DNA from 3 places in the Paenibacillus sp. FSL W8-0426 genome. Region 3 is predicted to be linked to each of the others. Evidence: riboswitches for the same ligand, from Rfam matches in the RefSeq annotation. Region 3 holds a riboswitch; each other region holds the start of a gene.
What was found. A riboswitch is a leader RNA that binds a small molecule or an ion and turns the genes downstream of it on or off. The one in region 3 is predicted to bind thiamine pyrophosphate.
Positions count from the first base shown of each region.

Region 1: linked by a shared signal. The riboswitch ahead of MKY59_RS02245 (ABC transporter substrate-binding protein) and the one ahead of MKY59_RS04310 (ECF transporter S component) in region 3 are both predicted to bind thiamine pyrophosphate.
Region 2: linked by a shared signal. The riboswitch ahead of MKY59_RS18105 (thiamine phosphate synthase) and the one ahead of MKY59_RS04310 (ECF transporter S component) in region 3 are both predicted to bind thiamine pyrophosphate.

Region 1 covers NZ_CP150203.1:470,014-473,556, reverse strand. Annotated here, with positions in the region: gene MKY59_RS02255 (hypothetical protein) at 223-702, opposite strand; gene MKY59_RS02250 (VOC family protein) at 917-1,303, shown strand; TPP riboswitch at 1,386-1,497, shown strand; gene MKY59_RS02245 (ABC transporter substrate-binding protein) at 1,694-2,731, shown strand; gene MKY59_RS02240 (MTH1187 family thiamine-binding protein) at 2,773-3,063, shown strand; gene MKY59_RS02235 (ABC transporter permease) at 3,063-3,543, shown strand, end outside.
Region 2 covers NZ_CP150203.1:4,065,707-4,069,249, reverse strand. Annotated here, with positions in the region: gene MKY59_RS18110 (hypothetical protein) at 1-968, shown strand, start outside; TPP riboswitch at 1,120-1,229, shown strand; gene MKY59_RS18105 (thiamine phosphate synthase) at 1,433-2,119, shown strand; gene thiO (glycine oxidase ThiO) at 2,134-3,354, shown strand; gene thiS (sulfur carrier protein ThiS) at 3,351-3,543, shown strand, end outside.
Region 3 covers NZ_CP150203.1:940,187-943,729, forward strand. Annotated here, with positions in the region: gene MKY59_RS04300 (radical SAM/SPASM domain-containing protein) at 1-385, shown strand, start outside; gene MKY59_RS04305 (pectate lyase) at 706-1,374, shown strand; TPP riboswitch at 1,566-1,675, shown strand; gene MKY59_RS04310 (ECF transporter S component) at 1,888-2,481, shown strand; gene MKY59_RS04315 (ABC transporter ATP-binding protein) at 2,482-3,543, shown strand, end outside.

The sequences.
Region 1 (3,543 bases), 470 kb from region 3:
CCTGTGTCCAGCCTCTTGGTCCGCGATAACGGGCGGTTCCGGTTAACTTGGGGAATGGGTTCGCTCCCCTGGCGAAAACGCCTCCGAGTTGGATGCTCTTCAACGGCATAGTTCCGATCTGCAATTGTTGACAATGATTATATATGAAATGCTCCCCCATTCGCAAGAGCTTCATTCATTATGTTTTCAAACGACCATTGCCCAGGAAATAAGACAGATCGGTCAAGCGCTGACTTTGCTTCTGTCCACCACATTGCCAAATACAGCCCGAACGATCGGCCCCACCACCAGAAGCTGTGCCGGAAGTGCCAGCAAGAAGTTATGGCCGATCGCCGAACCATAGCTTCGCAGGATGGAACGACCTCCAAGTCCATTGGTGAGGTAGGATGTCATTACACCATAGAAAGACATGACCAACACCATGCCGACCACCATAAAAAACGAGAGCGTCAACACGGCCACCAATTTGTTCGACTTGTCGAACGGCAGGGAAAACGCTACTTTTTTCGCCACAGGACCTACCAATATCGATTCAACCGCAAAAGCGACCACAAAACAGATCACAAACTGCAGCAGAATCTCCATCAAAGACAATTTCCCGATCATTCCGCTGTTATACAGATTAAACAACAGCATGATCGTGACCATGCCGAAGCACATCATTAATCCGAACACCACTTGTTCTCTTTTCGTTGTTGGCAATGCACTCATCCTTTCTGTTCATTTGATCATTATAGTGATCACGTTATGCCCTTCATAAGTGAACAAATTGTGAACTTTTAAAATTTAAATCTTTATTTTTTACGTAAGCGCGTTCAATTGCCGCTCTAATTCCAACTTGACAGCTTGGGTTTTCACATCTATTCTATTTCTAAAATGCTAATGGCGAATTATCTGCCCCGGGAGGTATGTTCATATGGCTTTTCAAAAACGCGTCGACCACGTCGGAATCTCCGTTCGCGATCTGGAAACAACGCTCCGCTTCTATACCGAGATTGTCGGTCTGGAACTGAAGGGACGGTTGACTCACACCAACGGTGTCATTCAGCTGGCATTTCTCGGTTTTAACGGGAGCGACGAGACCGAGATCGAGCTGATTCAGGGGTATAGCGACAAGCTGCCATCCGAAGGAACGGTGCACCACTTTGCCATCCATGTGGAGGACATCGAAGCGGAATACCGACGCATTCAGGCAACGGATGCAGAGTTCATCGATGGGGAGATTGTAACCTTGCCGAACGGATATCGTTATTTCTTCATCTATGGACCTGAAAAAGAATGGATTGAATTTTTCCAACGGTAATCCCGGTCGTCCCTCCAATTCCTTACTGGACACAATCCGGACTCTTGCCTATAATTACTGTGATAGCAACGCCCGTAACTTCATAGCTTCCCAGGGGTGTCGGAATTGGCCGGCTGAGAGTGTATCCCATAAGATACTGACCCTTAGACCTGATCTGGATCATGCCAGCGTAGGAATCGGAGTATATTGACCAAGGCACAGCCCCAAGGCTGGTGGCCATTCTCTAACGCCTGCATGCGTCCCGAATAACGGGGCGCTTTTTTGTTAATATCAGAACGTGTGGACCGCGATGCAATTCCCCTGATATGGCATTCTTAATCAGATGTTGTGGACATGAAGCCAAGGAGTACCCGTGCCGATGGCCGGACAATATGAAGGAGAGAAAAAGAAATGAAATGGCGCAAAATGATGGGCCTGATGCTCCTGTGCATCACCCTCGTAACCGTTGCCGCATGCGGCGGCAAGGAAGCGGCACCTGCCGGCGAGAACGGCAGCAGCACGGAAAAGGCAAGCGAAGGCGGCAATGCCGCACTGAAAGACGTTAAGGTGGTGCTCGATTGGACGCCGAATACGAACCATACCGGCCTGTACGCTGCGGTGGATCAGGGCTTTTACAAAGCCGAGGGACTTAACGTCGAAATCGTGCAGCCTGGCGCAGGCGGAGCGGACACGATGGTAGCCTCGAACGAGGTCCCTTTTGGCGTCAGTTACCAGGAGAGCGTAACTCAAGCACGCACGCAAAACGTACCGCTCGTATCCATCGCCGCGGTCATTCAGCACAACACGTCCGGCTTTGCCGCTCCGGTGGACCGGAACATCAAATCGCCCAAAGACTTTGAAGGCAAATCGTATGGAGGCTGGGGCTCTCCGGTAGAAGAAGCCGTCATGCAATCGATTATGGAAGGCGAAGGCGCCGACGTCTCCAAGGTGAAAAACATCAATATGGGCGATGCCGATTTCTTCACTGCCGTGAAACGCGACATCGACTTTGCCTGGATCTTCTATGCGTGGACCGGGATTGAAGCCAAGCTGCGGAATGAACCGATCGACATGCTGTACGTCAAGGATTACTCCGAAGCGCTCGACTATTACACGCCTGTGCTCGTAACCAACGAAACGACGATTCAGAATGATCCGGAGCTGGTTAAAGCGTTCATGAAAGCGACATCCGAAGGATATCAATATGCGATCGATCACCCGGAGGAGGCTGCCAACATTTTGCTGAAGGCCGTTCCGGACCTCGACAAGGATTTAGTACTCGCCAGCCAGAAGTGGCTCAGCCCTAAATATCAGGACGATGCCGCACGTTGGGGCGAACAGAAACAGGAAGTTTGGCAAAATTACGCGGACTGGATGTTCAGCAAAAAACTGCTCGACCAGCAAGTCGACGTTTCCAAAGCGTATACGAACGAATTTTTACCACAATAACGAGAACTATATAACGAAATCGGAAGGAGCCGTGAATGGACATGGCCAGCACACTGCTTAGCATACAAGTGATTCCCAAAACGCCGAACGGCGAAAACTCTTATCCTTACGTCGATCGCGCGATCGAAGTCATTCAACAATCCGGCGTCAAATATCAAGTAAACCCGCTGGAAACGACCATGGAAGGCGAACTTGAGGAGCTGCTGCAGATCGTGCGCAAAATGCACGAAGCACTCGTGGAGGCCGGCAGCCCAAGCATCATTTCCCAGATCAAAATTGCCCATAGCCCTGACGGGTTCAGCATGGATGCCCTCACGGAGAAATATCGCTAATGAATTCATACTGGAAAAGCGTATGGCCGCCCTTCGTGGCGGTTATTCTCTTTATCGCGTTATGGCAGGGAGCCGTATCCCTGTTCCATATTGAAAAGTGGATGCTTCCCGCACCCTCGGACATCGCCCGCGAAGCGGCATCTCAAGCCGATCGCCTCGGCATGCATGCTTGGGCTACCATCCAGCTTACCCTGATCGGCTTCGCTGCCGGCACGGCCGTCGGATTGCTGATCGCGATGGTGCTGCATCTTATTCCTTTGCTCAAACAGGCGTTATACCCTTTGCTTATTTTAAGTCAAAACATACCCACCATCGCGCTGGCTCCGCTCCTGCTGATCTGGTTCGGCTTCGGGCTGCTGCCCAAGCTGATCACGATCGTTCTCGTCTGTTTCTTCCCGGTCGCCGTAGCGGCCATGGACGGGTTAACGCGCACGGATGCAGCCATGATGAATTACATGCGCATGGCCGGTGCATCGCGCC
Region 2 (3,543 bases), 3.1 Mb from region 3:
CCATCGTTTTTGTGCTTGTCTTTTTTCCGTTTTTTTGGATCGTGTCGCAGAGCAGTCGGGAACTCCAAGAGGCCCAGATCCTCAGCAATAGATACGAGACAGCGCTGAGGACTGCCGTCATGGACGCTGGCATGGTCATGCACCAGAACGAAAAGCAAAGTGGAGAAGCGGGCTACGGTTCATCAAAGTTTGTGAACGCTGATAAAGATTTGGCGCTGGAGACGTTTACGCAAACGATGGCTCTTAATTTGGGGATTCAGGACGATCCGCCAGCGATTCGCTCCTTGTTCGATTATATCCCGGCTATCGTTGTTCTGGACTACGACGGTTACTACATGTATGCCAATGAGACGGAAATGATGGGGGAGTCCGAAAACTCTTTTCGTCACGTGTGGAGCCCAAAGAAACCCTATACCTATGCAGACGAAGACGGAAACAGCATCAATTTCACGTTGGATAGTTATGTCTACGCCTATGATGCCGAAAAGCAAATGTGGCTTGAAGGCTTTCGGAACGAACTCATCGCGTCGACACGGATCCCGTTGCTGAGAGATGATCAACATTTTGAACATGTGCGCAGAAGCCGGATTGTCAGTGCCGTTCAGGAGGATTTGGCCGAGGTCATCAATCGTCACAACGAATTTGCCAGAAGAAATGGCATCTCATACACGTTTACTCTGCCGCTCATCTCCCAGGAAGACTGGTACAACTCTATAAATGACACAGGGATCATTGCTTTCATTCAGGGTATTCCGAGCGGAGGCCGAAAAATCAACAACTTTGCCATCGGAGGCGGCCGGCTTGTTAAGAGGGCGGCCGTGATCGGCGGTGTGGATCCTGACAGCGGCATCAAATATTATTATCCGGCCACATGCTCGAACGGATACAGGCCGGAGGAAGTTTTTACGGATGCCCAGGAGGCAGCGGCTCGAGGCTATTTTGAGCAAAATTGTTATATCAATCGCTAGTATCCTCCGACGAAAAGGCACTGGATAGTGCGATATTTTCAGCTGCGTAGTCTAACCTAAAAAAGCGCTGATCTTCCTGATTTTTGGCAGTGCACGCAAAAATGATCGATGACAAAACAGGATGCCTATGGTAATATAGGCTACAACTTCATAAGAGCACTAGGGGTGCCGCGCGATGCGGCTGAGATGGAATAATTCGATTCCGGACCCTTTGTACCTGATCTGGATCATACCAGCGTAGGGAAGTGGCACGTTTTTCGTCATGACAAGGAAGGCTGTATTTCAGCCGTCGCTTGGATTGCAATGCGATTATCGGCAATGCTCGTTCCATGCATAAACGCGTGAGAATAATGCCCATTGGTTTCGCATTTGCCTTGCATTGCACGAAAGATACGAATAAGTCGCCACTCCCCTGCGGGAGTGGTTTTTTGTGTTCTTTCAGCGAAAGGCAGGTGAACCGAGTTATGGTTGCTTCGCAAACTCAATCAGTACCTTCATCATTGGAGCTCCATGTCATTTCAAACGGAACGGGGGACCTTGATGTTTTTCTTGAAAAGGCGATCCGGGTGACCCCTTGGGTGGATTACATTCATATTCGGGAAAAACATCTTGCGATCAACCAAAGATTGCATTGGGCCGAACGAATGCAAGAAGCGGGTATCCCGGCTTCGCAAATTGTCGTTAATGGCATTCCTGATCGAATGGATGGTTTTTCTGTTCCTAAGTTGTGCGGCGTGCACAGGGGGGAATCGGATTTCAAACAGTATGGCACAACCATCCGGATGGACAACAAGCATGAACCGATCCGTCTGGGCGTTTCCGTGCATTCCTTGGAAGGGGCGAAATCCGCTGAGCGCCAAGGCGCAGATTATGTTATTTTTGGGCACGTTTTTGCTACCAACAGCAAAATTGGCGCTGCGCCAAGAGGCATACCTGCATTGAAAGCGATATGCAGCTCCCTTTGCATTCCCGTCATTGCGATCGGCGGAATTCGCCTTGATGCCGTGGATGCGATTTACGCAGCCGGGGCAAGCGGGATTGCGGTCATGTCCGCCATATGGGAGAACAGTAAACCTGAGCAAGCAGCCGCTGCATTCAAACAGGCTATGTCCGGTGTACGGCCCATGAATGACGCCATTGAACGAAGATGAAGGAGGGGCAATCGTTGTTTGATGATCGCATTAGCTTAGACGGTAGTTCGGGGTTCGACATTCTCGACAAAAAAGAGAATCCACGTTCGCGAAAGGACATGTCTGCCGAAACGATCGTGATCGGAGGGGGTGTCATCGGTTGTTCCATTGCTTATGAATTGGCAGCCCGCGGGCAGGAAGTAATGCTCCTGGAACGAGCCCGAATGGGTGGAGGGACGTCATCGGCGGCGGCCGGCATGCTGGCTGCCGACAGTGAGCACTTTCATCATGCGGCCATGGCGGAGCTTGCCCGGCGCAGCCGTGAACGGGTTCACCGGCAGAGGGAGCATATTCAAGCGATGAGCGGAATTGACATTGGCTTGCGGCAGGCCGGGTTCATTACGCCTTTTCGAAGCGGACAAAAGGCAGGACTATATGCAGCCGCATATGAAACAGATTCGAATGCATGCACGTATTGGGATCGGCAGGAACTGCAGCGTCAAGCACCCTGGCTAAGCCGGGATACGTATGGCGGGTTGTACAGGCAAGCTGAAAGCGAAGTGCTGCCGTTAAACCTTGTCACAGCTTATGCCAAGTCCGCTCAAGCATACGGGGCTCGAATCATGGAAGGCATTCAGAATGTAACGCTGCAAACCGGGGCAGGGCGCATACAAGGGGTTCAAACCTCCATTGGCATGTTGACATGTAAAAATGTCATAGTCGCGGCCGGGCTGCAAGGAGTAGAGTTGATGGAAAGCGTAGGGTTGAACATGCCTGTCGTGCCGGTAAAGGGAGAAATGGTTGCTGTCCGGTTTTCGCATCATGACGCTGCACGGGGAAATATACCGGACAGGACCGTTTATGCGGAAGATGTTTATATCGTTCCAAAAGCGAATGGAGAAGTGTGGTTGGGTGCAACAAGCTTGGCGGGAGCTTCGGATTTGCATGTGACCCCTGGAGGAATCCAGAAACTGATCTCCGCCGCGGCAGCATGGGTTCCCGCCGTTGCGCACGCCCGATTCGAGCGAGCCTGGGCCGGCGTGAGACCATCGACTCCGGATGGTTTGCCGTATTTGGGGGAAAGCGAACAATATTCGGGATTGTATGCCGCTTTCGGACATTATCGGAACGGTATTTTGCTCAGCGCTATCACAGGCAGTGTGTTGGCGGATTTGATCGAGGGGAAATCGGCCGGTGAACTCGGGATTGCTGCTTTCAATCCGGAGCGCTTAAGCGGAAAGGGGATGATGCATTGAATATTATCGTCAACGGACAATCGATGGAGATTGAAGACCAGTTGAATCGTGTGGACAAATTGTTGCTCTCTTTCAATCTTCAGGTGAAAACCGTCGTTGTTGAACTGAATCGGCAAATTTTAACGCGAGAGCTTCATGAGACGACGCCGCTGAAAAACGGAGACCGAATCGAAATCGTACATTTTGTGG
Region 3 (3,543 bases):
GCTCGATCACTTGGAGCGAGAATTCAATCTGGATTATAAAATCGAGGAAAAGGTCGTACCGGGCAGCGGCGTCAAAATCGCGCCGAACGTGTACCTGAACCAGGACCATGAATTTCAGTGGCCAAGCCTGGATGCGCCGGAGGATGACGGTAAAGGATTTTGCCATGCGTTGCGCACGCAAGCCGCGGTGCTTGTGGATGGAACGGTGGTTCCGTGCTGCCTGGACGGCGAAGGCGTCATTAATTTGGGGAACGTGCATGAACGTTCCTTCTCGGAGATTGTGGAAGGCGAGCGCGCCAACAATCTGTTCTATGGTTTTTCGAGACGCGAAGCGGTGGAGGAGCTTTGCCGCAAATGCGGATACCGCCAGCGGTTCGGTGCGTAGGATTGGATTTTGAATAAAAAGACGGGGACGGCTTGATTTCAAGTCGGCCCTTGTTGTCTTTCATCTGAAGGAAAATAAGGTAATTCCAGCACACCGAGAGTTAACAACGGCAGATGCGATGTTCGGAACGGGTACGGATAGGTCTCATTTTCTCAGAGCTGGCGTGAATGTCGGAGAGATGTGAACTACGGATTATTCTTGGAACGTTCCTTTCCTGATAGGATGAGGTTGCGGCCAGGACAAGCGGAGCTGTGCATCTGCGAGGCTTGCCGACAAACCGCCCGTAATGGGAAAATCCGATCGCCAAGGAGGAATTCATGATGAAAAAAATGTTGACCGTACTTTTGTCCGCCGGTTTGGCTGCCTCATTGTTTGCTGTGATTCCCGCAGCGGCAGCGCCCGAAATCGTCAAAACGACGATTATCGTCAAAAAAGGCGAAACGTACGACGGCAAGGGGAAAAGCGTGGCTGCCGATCCGAACACGTTGGGAGACGGAAGCCAGGCTGAGAACCAGAAGCCCATTTTCAGGCTTGAAGCAGGCGCAACCTTGAAAAACGTAGTCATTGAAGCTCCTGCTGCCGACGGCGTTCATTGTTATGGCAGCTGCAATATCGAAAACGTGACCTGGAAGGATGTCGGCGAGGACGCCCTAACCTTGAAATCCTCCGGCACCGTTAACATAACGGGCGGAGCGGCGTATAAGGCGTACGACAAAGTATTTCAGATGAATGCCTCGGGAACGATCAACATCAAAAATTTCAGGGCAGACGACATCGGCAAACTGGTGCGCCAAAACGGAGGCACCTCTTATCAGGTTACGATGAGTGTGGACAACTCCAACATCTCCAACGTCAAGGATTCGATTCTGCGCACGGACAGCAGCTCGACCGTCGGCAAAATCACCAATACGCGGTATTCCAAGGTGCCTACGCTCTTCAAAGGGTTCGCCTCCGGCAAAACGAGCCAATCGGGCAATACGCAATACTGAATCATCAGCGACGCGATTGCCAGAGAGTCATCTCTAATGTTCAAGAGTCTTGCCTGACCTTTGCGCCAACGATCGCGGATTCTACCGAAGGCATTCCTGTGATGGGGATGCCTTCACTATCGCTCGTGCATAAAAGGGAATGATTCGGGATTGCCACAAATACCCTTCTGTTGTACAGTATAACCATTGAAATAACGAAAGCCGGGAGCTCAATGAAGTTGGGCTGAGAGGGTGGCCTTGTGCCGCTGACCGTATCTGATCTGGGTAATGCCAGCGTAGAGAACCATTCGATCCATGATGGGGAAAATAAACACGCAATTCGTGCACACAACGTCTCATGAATTCGGCAGCATATCCTTTGCCTTATTCCTGAATGGGATAAGTGTGGGTTGTCCTGTTTATGTGCCATTTTCCGCCCATGTTTCGTCAACTGTACGCATGGCCTGCCCGATATCGGGGAGGCTTTTTTGTTATTTTCAAACTACTGATGATAAGAGAAGGGGAGTAGAGAAAATGGTAAATGCGGGGAGCAGCAGCAAATTAAGATTAACGGATATTTTGGTCACGATCGTGATTGCGGTTGTATTCGGGGTGATCTACAAAATATGGGGACCGACCTATGATCTGATGAAACCGTTCGGCGTGCATGCCGAGCAGATGATCTACGGCATGTGGTTCATGGCGGGAACGTTTGCCTTTCTCGTCATTCGCAAGCCGGGCGTTGCCATTCTGGCCGAGGTTGCGGCCTCCACGGTCAGCGCTTTCCTCGGCAGCGAATGGGGCATGTCCACGCTTGTATACGGGCTGCTGCAAGGGCTGGGCGCGGAAATTTTCTTTGCGGCATTCCTGTATCGGAAAACGAATTTGCCCGTGACCTGCCTGGCCGCCATCGGGGCAGGACTTGCTTCGCTCATACTGGATTACCAATACGGGTACATCGAGTCCCTCTCGACTTGGAACTACACCCTGTTTATCGGGTTCCGCCTGATCGGCAGCGCCGTGATCGCAGGCGTATTTGCCTATTATTTGGCGAAGGCACTGGAGCTGACCGGCGTGACCCGTACGTTAAGACCTGCATCGAAGCAGGATTACGAGGCATTGGATTAAATGCACAGGCAAGAATGCGTGCGGGAAACCGGGCTAGCAGCGGGCATCGTGAACTTGAGATGCAAATTCCCCGGGGAACAAGGCCTGTTGTTTCAAGGGCTCTCTTTATCGGTGAGCCAAGGAGAGAAGGTGCTGCTGCTGGGAGCAAGCGGATCGGGAAAATCCACGTTGCTGCAAATATTGAGCGGAATCATTCCGCATGCGGTGGAGATGCCCATGAAGTGTGACGACATTCTGGTGCCAAAGCGGGCAGGCATCGTGTTCCAGGACCCGGATGCCCAGTTCTGCATGTCGCATACGGATGAGGAGATTGCATTCGTGCTGGAGAACCGGAACGTTCCTCGGGAGCAAATGGCAGCGCGGATCGGCCTTGCTTTGCAGCAGGTCGGGCTGGCCTTCGAGGGCCATCGTGCTCCGATCCAATCCCTGTCCCAGGGCATGAAGCAGCGGCTGGCCATTGCTTCGATTCTTGCGCTGGAACCGGACGTATTGTTCATGGACGAACCGACGGCGCTGTTGGACGGGGAAGGCACGTCGCAGGTCTGGGATACGGTGAAACGGATCGCCCATAACAAAACCTTGATCATCGTGGAACACAAAATCGACGAAATCGTGGACTGGGTCGATCGGATCGTCGTGCTGTCCCCCGAAGGGCAGATCGCCGCGGACGGTCCGGCAGCGCAAATATTTGCGGAGCAGCGGGATCTGCTCAGGTCATATGGCATTTGGTACCCGGGCGTATGGGAGGAACAGGGACAGCAGGCAGGGAGCGCGGCAGGGCCTGAACCTGCCGTGCGGCAACGACTTCACGAGGAACCTGTACTGGAGCTGCGCGACGTCATCGGATGGCGGGGCAGCACCGAGGTGATCCGGGTCAACAAGCTGGAAGTCCGCCCCGGCGATTGGATCGGCGTCGTTGGAGCCAACGGTGCCGGCAAAAGTTCGTTGCTGCTGTCCATGATGCATATTCTGAAAACGACGGGGGACTATCGCGTGATGGGGAAACCCGCCGGCACGACGCAGCAGCTGGCGGAACGGATGGCCTTTGTGTTTCAGAACCCG